3 regions of the Exiguobacterium sp. s191 genome follow, and region 2 is predicted to be linked to each of the others. Evidence: riboswitches for the same ligand, from Rfam matches in the RefSeq annotation. Region 2 holds a riboswitch; each other region holds the start of a gene.
What was found. Region 2 has a riboswitch for thiamine pyrophosphate ahead of KNQ09_RS04820 (ECF transporter S component). Riboswitches for the same ligand answer to the same signal wherever they lie in the genome.
Positions count from the first base shown of each region.

Region 1: another riboswitch for thiamine pyrophosphate. It lies ahead of thiD (bifunctional hydroxymethylpyrimidine kinase/phosphomethylpyrimidine kinase); the one in region 2 lies ahead of KNQ09_RS04820 (ECF transporter S component).
Region 3: another riboswitch for thiamine pyrophosphate. It lies ahead of tenA (thiaminase II); the one in region 2 lies ahead of KNQ09_RS04820 (ECF transporter S component).

Region 1 covers NZ_JACSNC010000004.1:117,723-122,011, reverse strand. Annotated here, with positions in the region: gene KNQ09_RS15210 (murein hydrolase activator EnvC family protein) at 50-1,327, shown strand; TPP riboswitch at 1,391-1,501, shown strand; gene thiD (bifunctional hydroxymethylpyrimidine kinase/phosphomethylpyrimidine kinase) at 1,618-2,421, shown strand; gene thiM (hydroxyethylthiazole kinase) at 2,402-3,169, shown strand; gene thiE (thiamine phosphate synthase) at 3,159-3,797, shown strand; gene KNQ09_RS17490 (hypothetical protein) at 4,004-4,252, shown strand.
Region 2 covers NZ_JACSNC010000001.1:908,139-912,427, reverse strand. Annotated here, with positions in the region: gene KNQ09_RS04830 (energy-coupling factor transporter transmembrane component T family protein) at 1-239, opposite strand, end outside; gene KNQ09_RS04825 (ABC transporter ATP-binding protein) at 211-1,740, opposite strand; gene KNQ09_RS04820 (ECF transporter S component) at 1,737-2,309, opposite strand; TPP riboswitch at 2,410-2,509, opposite strand; gene KNQ09_RS04815 (50S ribosomal protein L25/general stress protein Ctc) at 2,605-3,282, opposite strand; gene KNQ09_RS04810 (GNAT family N-acetyltransferase) at 3,573-4,289, opposite strand, start outside.
Region 3 covers NZ_JACSNC010000001.1:277,472-281,760, forward strand. Annotated here, with positions in the region: gene abc-f (ribosomal protection-like ABC-F family protein) at 1-1,671, opposite strand, end outside; gene KNQ09_RS01435 (DUF1002 domain-containing protein) at 1,948-2,829, opposite strand; TPP riboswitch at 3,024-3,130, shown strand; gene tenA (thiaminase II) at 3,204-3,899, shown strand; gene KNQ09_RS01445 (hypothetical protein) at 3,951-4,259, shown strand.

The DNA of each region.
Region 1 (4,289 bases), on a different contig from region 2:
TTGAATACTATAATAAAATATGAAAAAACATAAGTGAGGAAAACGATATATGCTAAAAAAACTAATTTCTACCATTGTTTTAGGAGCATTACTTATAACAGGAACGCAACCGATCGCAGCAGCGACCATTAAAGAAAAAAAGGCTGAAAATGCCGCTGAACAACGTAAACTTGAAAAAGCGATCAAAAAACAAGAAGCTAAAATCTCAAAAGAGCAACGTCAAATCAATCAAATTGACGCAGCAATCAACGAAAAGATTTTCCAAGTCTCTGAAAAAAATAAACAAATCGAACAGTTGAACGTTCGAATCGATGAGTTAAAGGCAGACATCGTCCGTTACGAAGAAATGTTACAGAAACAGGAAGAACTACTCGGTGATCGTTTGCGTGTTTTCCAAGAGAACGATGGAAACTCGATTAAATGGGAAGAAGTCATTTTTGGATCGAAGGATTTAGGTGATTTATTCAGCCGTGTCATGGCGGGGAAAAAAATCGCTGAGCAAGACGATAAAATGATTTCGGATTACATCGCAACGCAACAAAAATTAGCAGAAGCAAAACAAGCGCTCGTTGAGAAAAAAGCGGAGCAAATGCAAGAAAAGAAAGTATTGCTTGAACAAAAGAAAGCGTTAAAGCTTCAAATGAAAGAACGTAGTGCCACGCTGAAGAAATTACGAAAAGGGAAGACCAAGTTCACGACAGAACTGTTAGACGCAAAAGAACTTCAAGCGACTCTCGAAGCGCAAGAACGTGCAATTGCGGCAGCGAAGGCAGCCGCTAAAGCAGCGGCTGAAAAAGCAGCAGCGGAGAAAGCGGTAGCCGAAAAAGCCGCTAAAGCGAATGCTCAAACAGCAAAACAAGTAGGTAAGAGTTCGGAGTCAACTGATTCTGTTGCCCCGCCCGTTGTTTCGAGTGGAGGGAAATTCGTTCGACCATCTTCTGGTGGAGTGTCGCAAGGATTCGGACCAGCAAGCGGCGCGAACGGTTATACGTTCCACAACGGTGTTGATTTCAGTGGTTCGGTCGGGTCTCCAATCGTCGCTGCAGCAGCTGGAACGGTCATTACAGCATCAGGTGGTGGACCTTACGGCAATCATGTCATGATTTCTCACTTCCTCGATGGACAAGTGTACACGACTGTCTACGCACATATGAGTTCATTATCGGTTCGTGCAGGACAAACGGTCTCTCAAGGTCAACAAGTCGGGACACTTGGTAGTACAGGGAATTCAACAGGACCACACTTACATTTCGAACTACATGTCGGAGGCTATCAATACAGTGCTTCTTCTCCTCTGAATGCAGTCAATCCATTGGCATATCTGTAATCAAAACGGGCTTCGGCTCGTTTTTTTTTCTTCTCTATGCTACAGTTAAGGCGAAACGAATACTTGAGCAACTAGGGGAGCTGGAGGAATCCGGCTGAGAGGAAAACCAATCTGTTTTCGACCCTATTACCTGAACTGGATAATACCAGCGTAGGAAAGTTGAGCCGAACGGATACCGGAATGCGTGTATAACGCTTTCGTATAGCGTCGACTGCTTTTTTACAGCGGTCGACGCTTTTTTTTGTCGGTCACGACTCCCTTACATTGCTCGATGGGAAGGTGAAAAGAACATGAAACATGTACTGACGATTGCAGGATCCGACTCCGGTGGTGGAGCTGGGATTCAAGCAGATTTAAAAACCTTTTCGGCTTTAGGGGTTTATGGAATGAGCGTCCTGACAGCCGTCACGGCGCAAAATACGTTGGGTGTTCAAGCGGTGGAAGAGTTATCCCCAGAAATCGTAGATGCCCAGTTAACGTCGATTTTTTCAGACATTCGTGTCGATGCGATCAAAATCGGGATGGTCTCGAATGCGCAGACGATTCGTGTCATTGCTACACATCTCCGCAAACAGACAGTTCCTATCATATTAGATCCCGTCATGGTCGCTAAAGGTGGTCATGCCCTATTGCGGACGGAAGCTGAACAAGCATTGATTTCAGAACTTCTGCCGCTTGCGACACTCGTTACACCGAATTTACCGGAAGCGGAGCGGTTAACAGGACGATCAGTGACCAATCTAGAGGAAATGCGACTGGCGATGCATCAATTGGCTACACAGACAGGGGCAGTATTACTAAAAGGTGGACATCTCTCAGGAGCTGCAACGGATTTGTTGTTTGATGGGGAAGTGGAACATCGTTTCACATCGGAACGGTTAGACAATCAACATACTCATGGAACTGGTTGTACCTTATCTGCAGCGATTGCAGCACGGATGGCGCTTGGAGAAGATTTAACAGATAGTGTACGACAGGCGAAAAACTATGTCACGGAGGCAATTCGTCATGGATTTGCTCTCGGACAAGGTATTGGACCGACACATCATTTTCACTCACTTTGGAGGGATACACATGTTTACGACCATTCTTGAACACAAACCACTCATTCACCATCTGACGAACACGGTTACGATCAACGACTGCGCGAACGTCACACTCGCTGTTGGAGCATCACCCGTCATGGCGGAAGACATTCGTGAAGTAGAAGAGATGGTTAGACTCGCGCAAGCTCTTGTCTTAAACATTGGTACGATCGATGCAGACATGCAAGCAGCTCAACGACTCGCAGCACGTGAAGCGGGACGTTTGAATGTCCCGATCGTTCTTGATCCAGTTGGAGCAGGGGCAACGACATTACGTACTGCCTTTTCTAAAGAACTCATTGATCTCGGGTGTACGGTCATTAAAGGAAATGCTTCTGAAATCAAGACGTTACTTGGGGAAGATGGGCGAACTAAGGGAGTCGATGCTGCGGGAGATGCAATGATGGATCGAGAAAGCATTCGTGCATTTGCTCGCAAACACCAATCTGTCCTCGTCGTGACAGGTCCGAACGACTACATCACAGATGGAACGCGTGAAATGGAATTACATGTAGGAACACCACGTTTGGGAGACATCACGGGTACGGGCTGCATGACGGCCTCCTTGATTGCGAGCTTCCTCGGTGCAGGATATACGACATTTGAGGCGGCTGTCCACGGGACATTCGTCATGGGAAAAGCAGGAGAACAAGCAGCCTCCGCGCAAGGTCTTGGTGATTTTAAACGAGAGTTGTTCAATGCCATCAGCCTCATGACGGTGCAAGATCTGGTGGAGGTGACAGAACGTGTCAATTGATTACTCCATCTATGCAGTGACGGATCGTCGGTACCATCCTGGAGTCGCGATCGAGACGGTCGTTGAGGAAGCCATTTTAGGTGGTGCAACGATCGTGCAATTACGGGAAAAAACAGCGCAAGGAAAGGAATTCTTCGATCAGGCAGTTCGGTTGAAAGCACTCACGGATCGACACGACATTCCTTTGATCATCAATGATCGGATTGATATCGCGTTACTCGTCGGAGCTGGTTTGCATATCGGACAAGAAGACATTCCTTTAACCGCAGCACGTCGCCTTTTACCAGATGCCGTGATTGGTGTGTCGGTAGCAACCGTTGCACAAGCGATTGAAGCAGAACGAGACGGAGCATCTTATTTAGGCGTGGGGTCTCTATTTGCGACGTCATCCAAAGCGGACGCTGATTCCATGTCGCATACGATGCTTCAGGCGATTCGGGAAGCTGTACGATTACCTCTAATCGGTATTGGTGGAATCACAGCAACGAATGTCTCCTCTCTGCCCATCCCGCTAGAAGGGTATGCCGTCATCTCAGAAATTTTCGCTAAAGAAGATCGGCAACTCGCTGCGCAGCAAATGACAGATGCTGTGCGTGAATGGCATCAATCACTTCAGAACAGGGTATAATCCGTTCAGAGGTGATTGTATTGAAATGGCAGACGATCCGTTTTCGCGGCTATTGGATTCGATATCGGTTAGAACCACAAATCATTCGAGTCGATAATCAGGGGATCTACCATCTAGGAAAAGTCTTATTTCCACATCCTAATCGTATATCTTATGAGATGGCCCTTTTATTGAAAGAAAAGTATGAAAGACGCTACAAACGTCCGTTGTATATTAAAACGAGCTCGATTGCGACGGAAATTTGGGGACATACTCATTTAGATATTTATTACCGGGCACTTCTTCGTCTACCGATTCCGACTCGGCTTCGTCAACGTTATACGAACCGATTAGAAAGCACGAAAATCATTGACATCGGCGTACGCGCTGTCGATCAAAATCGAATTGTCTGGGATATCGGAGATTACGTAGGAGGATGGTTCGTGTTTTGGCTCATTCGCAGACGAATGCGCTGAACTTGCAATGTCCCGTTTCTCATGGTGCAATATAAGT
Region 2 (4,289 bases):
TTACCGAAGGCTGCCATCATCCAGAACGTCAATAAGAATAATAGACTGTAAGGTGCGAGTCGTTTCAAGAAATCGCGAGGACCCCACCCGGAGAGGAGTAGCAGCGCGATAGCAAAACTCAGGAACACCAACGTCTTGACCCAGTCGTTCGTTGCAATTAAGGCAAACATGATCAAAAACAATCCGCTCCCCTTGATGACAGGATTGAGTTTAGCGAACGGTGACGCGTTCGTCTGCATGGCGCTTCACCTCCTGGAATTGGTACGAGAGTGGACGTTGTAGCTGACAGCGTTCGAGTAACGGAACGTCAGCGAATAACTCGCTCGGACGCCCGTCAAAAGCAATCCGCCCTTGCTCCATGACGAGGACACGATCCGCGTATCGGGCGACGAGTTCCATATCGTGTGTTGCCATGACGAGCGTCGTTCCGTTTTGTTGTTCCGTCAAAAACTGTTCCATGAGCCGCCGTGTCGTCAATCCATCCTGTCCGAACGTCGGTTCATCGAGCAACAATAAATCCTTCGTCTGCCCGAGCATCGTCGCGACGCTGAGTCGTCGTTGTTGCCCCGTACTAAGCGCAAGCGGTGATTGCTGTTTGACGGATGCGAGTTCCAGCCGTTCGAGCAACGCTGTGCGCTCGTCACTCGTCGCTGCCCGGTGACTCCAGTCGATTTCCGCTTCGACTGTCAGTTTGAGAAACTGCAGATCCGGTTGTTGAAAGACATAGCCGACGTGCTCATAAAAGCGTCGCCGGGAGTAACGCTGAGCCGGACGTTCCTGGAACCGATATGTTCCTTGATGCGAGAGCAACCGACCGAGTGTTGCAAGCAACGTACTTTTCCCGGAGCCGTTTGCCCCGAGCAGCATCACCCATTCTCCCGTCTTCAGGGAAAATGTCGCATCGGTCAGCGGATAAGGTGCTTTCGTCGATAATGCAGCGACGTGTAACAAGGCAGTGCCTGCTGTAGCGACTGAGGGAAGCACGTGAAGTCGCGCTGCTTGTGGTCCATCTATGGGTAACGTCTCTAACGTATACGGATACAGAGAGGGAACAGCGATCCCTTTCGCTTGAAGGCGTTCATAAGCCTGCGGGAACAAATCCTGCGGATGCGCCGTTGCAGTCACCGATCCGTCTTCAAGTAAGACGATTTTGTCGATGTAAGGTAAACAGACATCGAGTTGGTGTTCGATCAAGACGATCGTTAAATCATGTTCTTTCTGAATCCGAAAGATCAACGCCATCAGCTCGTGTTGCCCGATCGGGTCAATCTGAGCCGTTGGTTCATCGAGTAATAAGATCGTCGGCTCGAGCGCTAGGACCGCGGCGAGCGCGAGGCGCTGTTTCATCCCCCCGGATAGATTCGCGATTGGTGTCGAGAAGGGGAGAGGGAGACCGACGAGTGCGAGTAAGCGTTCAATGCGTTCCTCCATCTCCGCACTTGGAATCGACCGGTTTTCTAAACTAAAAGCGATTTCGCGTCCGATCGTTTCCATGCAGAACTGTTCTTCTGGATTTTGAAATAAGACTCCGACCGAACCGGACCGGGTAACGGTACCAGTCTGTTCGACTTCGATCGTCTTCGGTGTCAGTCCGGCTAAGGCATGAAGTAGTGTCGTCTTGCCACTCCCGCTTCGTCCGAGCAGAAGGGTCGTTCCTTGCTCGATTGATAGCGATACATGATTGAGCACCGATTTCATCTGACCGGGATAGCGGATGCTGAGATCGTCGACAGTAATCATGCGACTTCCCGTTTCGCACGTCCTGCCGCAAACCCGTTCAAGACACCGGTCGCAACAAGGCGACGGACGAGAATCGCTGCAAGCAAGCCGCCCAGTAATGCGCCACTAATCAATTGTAAGCCAGTTGTCGCAAGCAACGTCGTCGTCGTGTAGTAACCGAATCCGTTCGCGATCAGACTATAGACAATGCTACCAATCGCGGCTCCAACACCCGATAACATCAATGTCCATGTGTCATAACGGCGATAACGCGTCATCGCAAAGACGAGTTCCGCACCAAGCCCTTGGCATACCCCGATGAGAAGAGCCGATAAACCAAAGTGACTACCCGTGAACAGCTCGACGGCTGCCGCGACGATTTCCGCGATGAGAGCGGCACCTGGTTTTTGAATGATGGCTGCGACGAGCGGGCTCGCGATGATCCAGATCCCAAACATCCAGTTGGCACCGACAGGTCCGAAGATCGCAGACATCGGTAACCAGAGTGTTGACCAACCGAGATAGATGACCCCGCAAGCGACGGCGAGCATCATCATGACCATGATTTCTTTCATTTTCCAGTGTTGCATTAGGTACGTCCTCCTTAGAATGGGGGAGACGCCAAAAAAGACCGCCCTCCGTAAAAAAGAGAGCGGTCCTCAGAAAAACTGCGCGCAGCAGGAGTCATTGGATGTGATCGCTCCACTTTCCTACGCTAGTATGAACTAGATCAGGTTCGAAGGGTCCGAAGTGAATCGTCTCAGCCAAATGGGCTCCCCTAGTGGATATGGTAATAGGTGATACGCTGTTCACTTTAGGCAATCTTCTGTCTATTGTCAAGACACAAAAAAACGATACGCCACGAAGGGCGTATCGTCAAACGACTTATTTGTTGTCTTCGTTCTCTTCTTTTGCTTCTTCTGAAGACTCTTCCGTAGCTTCCGCTTCGTTGTCTTCACCAGCTTCCGCTTGTGCCTCAGCTTCTGCTTCTTCGATTTCCTCAAGCTCTTGTTCAAGCGTTGATTCGACGACAGCTGCGACTTGAATGTCGCCTTCTGTGACGATACGGAAATCTTTTTGTTCTGGAAGATCAGCAACAGAAATCGAATCGCCGATTTCGAGGTTCGTGACGTCGACTTCGACGTTCTCTGGTAATTTATCTGGTGTAGCTGCGACTGTTACTTTAAAGAGTGTCTGTGACAGGAATCCACCGACTTTAGCGCCAGCTGCTTCGCCGACGAGTACGACGTCTGCTTCGACTTCTGTCTCTTCATCCATTTTAACGGCGATGAATTCAACGTGATCGACAGTTGGTGTGAAGACATCCATATCACGACGGTTGATCAAGACGTTAATATTTTTACCGTCGAGTTTCAGTGAAATCAAGACGTTCTCACCGTTTTCTCGAACGATTTTAAGCAATTCTTTTTCTTCAAATGCGATCGGTGTACTTTCCACTTTGTAACCATACACGACACCAAGAGCTTTTCCTTCATGACGTAATTGTTTACGGAGTGAGCGTGGACGTACCTCGCGTTTTTCGGCTGTTAATTTAACTGACATGTTCATTTCCCCCTTGAATTTGGTATAGCCCTCAAAAGGTAATGAATGTAGGAGCAGGACAAGTCCTGAACAATATGAAACATGCTAAGACAATCGGTTTCAGACTCTTTTGAATCTGACGCTTTCGTGACTTTGCATTTCTCTCCCAGGTCATTACGCTGATATTGAGAAACATGTGTGAGTAAGTCACCGTTTGATGCGGTGCTAGTGAGTTTATACCCCTATGTTTTAAATCCTTAAACCTCTATTTTTTATTTTTTAAAGTCGAAAGACCTCCAAACCGCTTGAAATCAAGGGTTAAGAGGTCTTTCATTTTTTTCATTTTTTATGGTGATGCGTTGGTTTTCACGGACTAATACTCGGATGAGACGTTCGATGTGCCGCATCGTCGTCTGTCCCATCGTTGAGATTTGGAGCCATTGATTGCGGACGAGATAGTCGCTTTCATATTGAACATGATAGCCCTGGATCCGGAGAGCGTCTCCTAAAGTGGTTGCCGACGGATGGACGATCGTCAGAATTCCCGGCGCTTGTGCTTCTTGCGTCGCAAGCAGGTTAAAACCAGTCGCTCGAACGGCCTGTTCGAGATAAGTCATCTTGATGGCGGCTTGATCGAGATCAAGGGCATCGAGCGCTGCCTGACAAGCAAGCAACAAGTTCGATGAGCCGGAAAAGGCGACGCCTTCCGCATAGAGTCCGAGATCCAGATAACGTGGAATACGTGGAGAAGGTAAGACGCGATCTATGTGACCGATGAACGCAAGACCCGGTAAACCACCAATTGCTTTTCCGGAGACGGTCGTGACGAATCTGCAGCCGGCATACGAGAAACGCCCGGTTCCGACGGCGCTGATCGCATCGACGATGAGTGCGGTTCGTTGTTCTAACAGCGCTTTTACCGCATCGAGATCGTAGAGGACGCCCGTTGACGTCTCACAGTGCGTCAACCAGATCCAGTCGTATTCCGTTTGATGCAATTGACTCGCGAGTTGTTCCAAGTCGATCGG
Region 3 (4,289 bases), 630 kb from region 2:
ATGTTGTGACAAGCGTTTTGGTTTTTGAGGGGTTACGTGGAGTGAGGAAGACGTAGCGAACTCAGCACGCTTCTGTTGAGCATACGTATACGTACCATGATAACGCGTCAGACCATTTTCGAGCCACAGGATCTGCGGAAATAGCCGATTCAAGAAATAGCGGTCGTGTGAGACGGCAATCAATGTTCCAGAAAAATTCTCGAGTGCTTCTTCCAACGTCTCTCTTGATTCAATATCGAGATGATTCGTCGGCTCGTCGAGAATTAATACATTGACCGACGAATGAACGAGGACGGCGAGTTGCAATCGCACACGTTCGCCTCCGCTCAGTGACAAAATGGACCGAAAGACAGTTGGTCCAAAGAACAGGAACCGGGCTAGGATATGGCGGGCTTCCGCTTCTGGAACGGCAATCCGGTCTCTAAACCAGTCGATTAACCGCGCGTCCTCCTCGAAATGGGCATGCTGGGACAGGTAACCGATCCGATTCGATGGTCCACGCGTGAGTGTGCCTGCCTCTGGTGATAATTCGTCAAGCAGCAGTGAGAGCAACGTCGATTTCCCGCTCCCATTCGTTCCGACGATCGCGATCCGATCTTGTGCCATGATCTCGAACGAGACGTCATCAAAAATGTGACGGGTTCCGTAAGCAAACGAGAGTTCTTCAGCGCGAAAGACGACTTGGCTCGAGTGATCAGTGGAAGAGAAGGAGACATCAGCGGTTTTGGCTTCGAGTTGTGGTCGTTTAATCCGTTCGATCCGCTCGAGTGCCCGTTCCATCGATTTTGCTTTACGGAATAATTTCTCACTCGGTGGAGACGCTTCGTTTGCCCATTGCCGGAGTCGACGAATCGCTTCCTTCATTTTCTTTATTTTTTTCTGTTGCTCTTGGTAGGCGTGGAACTGTTCCATCAAGCGACGTTCTCGTTCGACGACGAACGCGCTGTAATTCCCTATATAGGTTGTCAGTTCACCGTCCTCGAGTTCAACGATCGAGGTGACGACGGCGTCTAAGAAGACCCGGTCGTGAGAGACGAGCAGGATGGTTCCTGTGTAGTCCCGTAAGAACTGCTCCAGCCATTCCACGGCAGCTAAATCAAGATGGTTCGTCGGTTCGTCAAGAATGAGCAGATTTGGCTCCATGAGTAACATGCGACCGAGACAAATCTTCGTCTGTTCACCACCGCTCAACTGGTGGAAAGGACGAGTGAGTAACGGACGAAGGTGTAAGCCGTTCACCATGCGTTCGATTTTCGAGTCGAGTAGATAGCCATCCTTTTGTTCGAACGCATTCGTCGCTTCCGCATATCGTGCGAGTAGTGCATCGAGATCATCTGGTGCTGTCGCCATCATTTGCTCCAACTGTTGCATCCGAGAACGGATCGCGAGGATGTCTTCAAACGCTGTCCAAAGGACGTCGAGTCCGGTCATCGTCTCACTATATACAGGAAGTTGTTCCAAATAGCCGATCGTCAAACCGCTCTTTTGATAGATGACACCACCGTCCGGTTGCTCAAGGCGAGCAAGCAAGCGGAGTAATGTCGTCTTGCCACTCCCGTTTCGTCCAATCAGACCGACACGGTCGTGTTCGTTTAAGAAGAGGGAAACATCCGTTAAGATCGTTTCGCCTCCGAATTGTTTGGTTAGGTGTTGAATGTCGCAAATCATCATAATCAATTGATCCTTTCGCGCGCATCAAAAAAAGGAGAGCGCAAATAGCACTCTCCCTAACGTGTGAAAGATGCGCTTTGCTGTATTTTTCAATCATGAAGTTCTAAAAAAGGGCAGACGGGTGCCTTAGAACGCCATTCCATGAAAAATCGCGCGCAACAGATACAATTGTTCCATCAACCAGTGTTTGCACGCGGCAAAGTCCATCTTTTCACACCACCTTTCGTTTCAGATATCTCTAGTTTACTATTTTTTTGTCAGTTACGGAAGTCTGAATTATTTGAACACGCCAGCGATTGAACTGAAGAAGTCACTGAGTCCATCGAATAATTTAGCGAAGAAACCTTTCGTTTCTTCTGATGTTGCGAACGCGTGGATGTCTTGCCCCGCATTTTTCAAACCACTCTCGATTTGTCCCCAGTTGATGTTCGCTTGCTCCATTTGATTGAATAGATTCGTCAACCGGTCCATTTGTGCGTCAGACAACTGGATATTGTTGTTTTGAATGACTTGGACGATCAGGTTTTCGATCTCGACTTTGGTTTCCGGTTTTTGATTGGCGATCTCAGCCTTGATCTCATTCATTAAGTCAGCGACTTTATCCGTGCCGACCGTTTTTCCGACGTCTGATGTGACCGATAATTCTTGCTGTGCTAAATCCTTGCGTTCGTCACTTAACTTAATTCCCGTCTCAGCGGAAGTTTGATCGTACGCTTTCATGATTCCTGTCAGTGCCGATGTCCCGGTCACCTTGTAGGGAGAAGTGATCGTGATGTCGGCATCTTTGACACCCGCTGTGACGAGAGCGTTGAGATACATATCCTTTGTCACCCATGTGATGTTCTCCGTCGAGACGGAAAGTCCATCACCTTTTTCCGTCAGTTCAATCTTAGCCGACGAATACATGTTGCCGCCTTTTTGCGACTGTGGAATGTTTTTCCCGAGATATTTTTCTTCGTCAGCAGAAGTTGCGATGATCGGCGTGATGCCTTCCGGTGCATTGAGACGGGAAAGCACCCATGCTTTATCCTTTGCGCCGAGTGACTCCCCGAGTGTGACGATCGTCTTATCGACGACTTGTTCGGCAGATGCGGCTGTCGGGAGTAATAGAGCAGAAGCGATAACGGCTGACGCCATGATTTTTGTTGGTGTATGCATAATGAAATCCTCCAATTTGTAAGTAACAGAATGAATTATAGTATCAGGTACTAAAGTTAGTGTACGAGAACGAAAGAAGTTCGGAATCGGTCTGTAGATGGAGACGGCATCCGTCTTCTGACACTCCATAGTATAGCGAAAAGAGGACAACTTGACTTCCGTTTTCAGCATGCTATAGTGGATGGGAATCGAATAATGACCACTAGGGGAGTCGGTAGACCGACTGAGACGAACGAAGACGTTCGGACCCTTTGAACCTGATTAAGTTCGTACTTACGGAGGGAAGTGGCGTCAAGTCTTGTTCTTCTTGCGCCATGCCCGTGTGTTTCGGGGTGGTGTTTTTTCGTTTCATACTAAACGAGGAGGATGAGATCATGACATTCACACAAGAAATCAAACAAGCGGCACAAGCGTATTGGGACAGTAGTTTTACGCACCCATTCGTTCAAGGAATCGGAGAGGGGACGTTACCACTCTCGAAATTTCGGCATTACGTCATGCAGGATGCCTATTACTTAAAACACTTTGCGAAGATTCAAGCGAAGGCAGCGTCAAAAGCAGACGACTTCGCGACGATCGCGACACTTGCCGAACATGCGACTTCGACTTACGAGGCAGAGCTGACCTTACATCAATCATTTTTTGAGCCGCTCGGTATTACGGAAGCAGATCTTGAAGCATTTGAACCAGCACCGACAGCATATGCGTATGTCTCGCACATGCATCATGCGAGTGAAGGAACGCTCGGTGAGACGATTGCTGCCATCTTGCCATGTTACTGGTTGTATTATGAAGTCGGACAGCAATTACTGACGTGTACTCCGGAAGAAAAAATCTATCAGCAATGGATCGACACGTACAGCTCGGAATGGTTTGAAAAGGTCGTCTTTGAACAGATTGCACGGCTTGATGCGCTGGCGGAACAAGCGAGCCCGACGGAACGCGAGCGGATGAAACGTCATTTCGTGACGAGCTGTTACTATGAGTTACTCTTCTGGCACATGGGGTGGACGGAAGAGACGTTTGCGTCAGTTTACGAAACGATTCCGGCACGAGCGGTATCTTCTTGAATCACTAAATGGTAGAATTAGGAATACCATTTAGTGAGAGTAGGGATTGGAATGGAAATCATCGTGATCGCACTTGTGATTCTCGCGGCATATGTCGTGCAACAGGTGCTCGGAAAAGTAAAAGTGAGATTTGTTGGGTACATCATTCCCATCTTGATGGCGGTGTACGGAACATATGCTACGATTCAGAATTTTCAGGGGTTGCTTCAGTTCGGTTTTACAATGGGGAGTTCCATCGCGACTATCCTAGTCGTCATCCTCTATGTTTCGTTGACTTATTCACTTCATCGTGTCTACAAGCGTTCGAAAGAAGAAGCCGAATATCCGTATCAATCGTTAAAAGACCGAGGCATCCTGTAAAGGAGCTTCGGTCTTTTGGTGTATCACGTC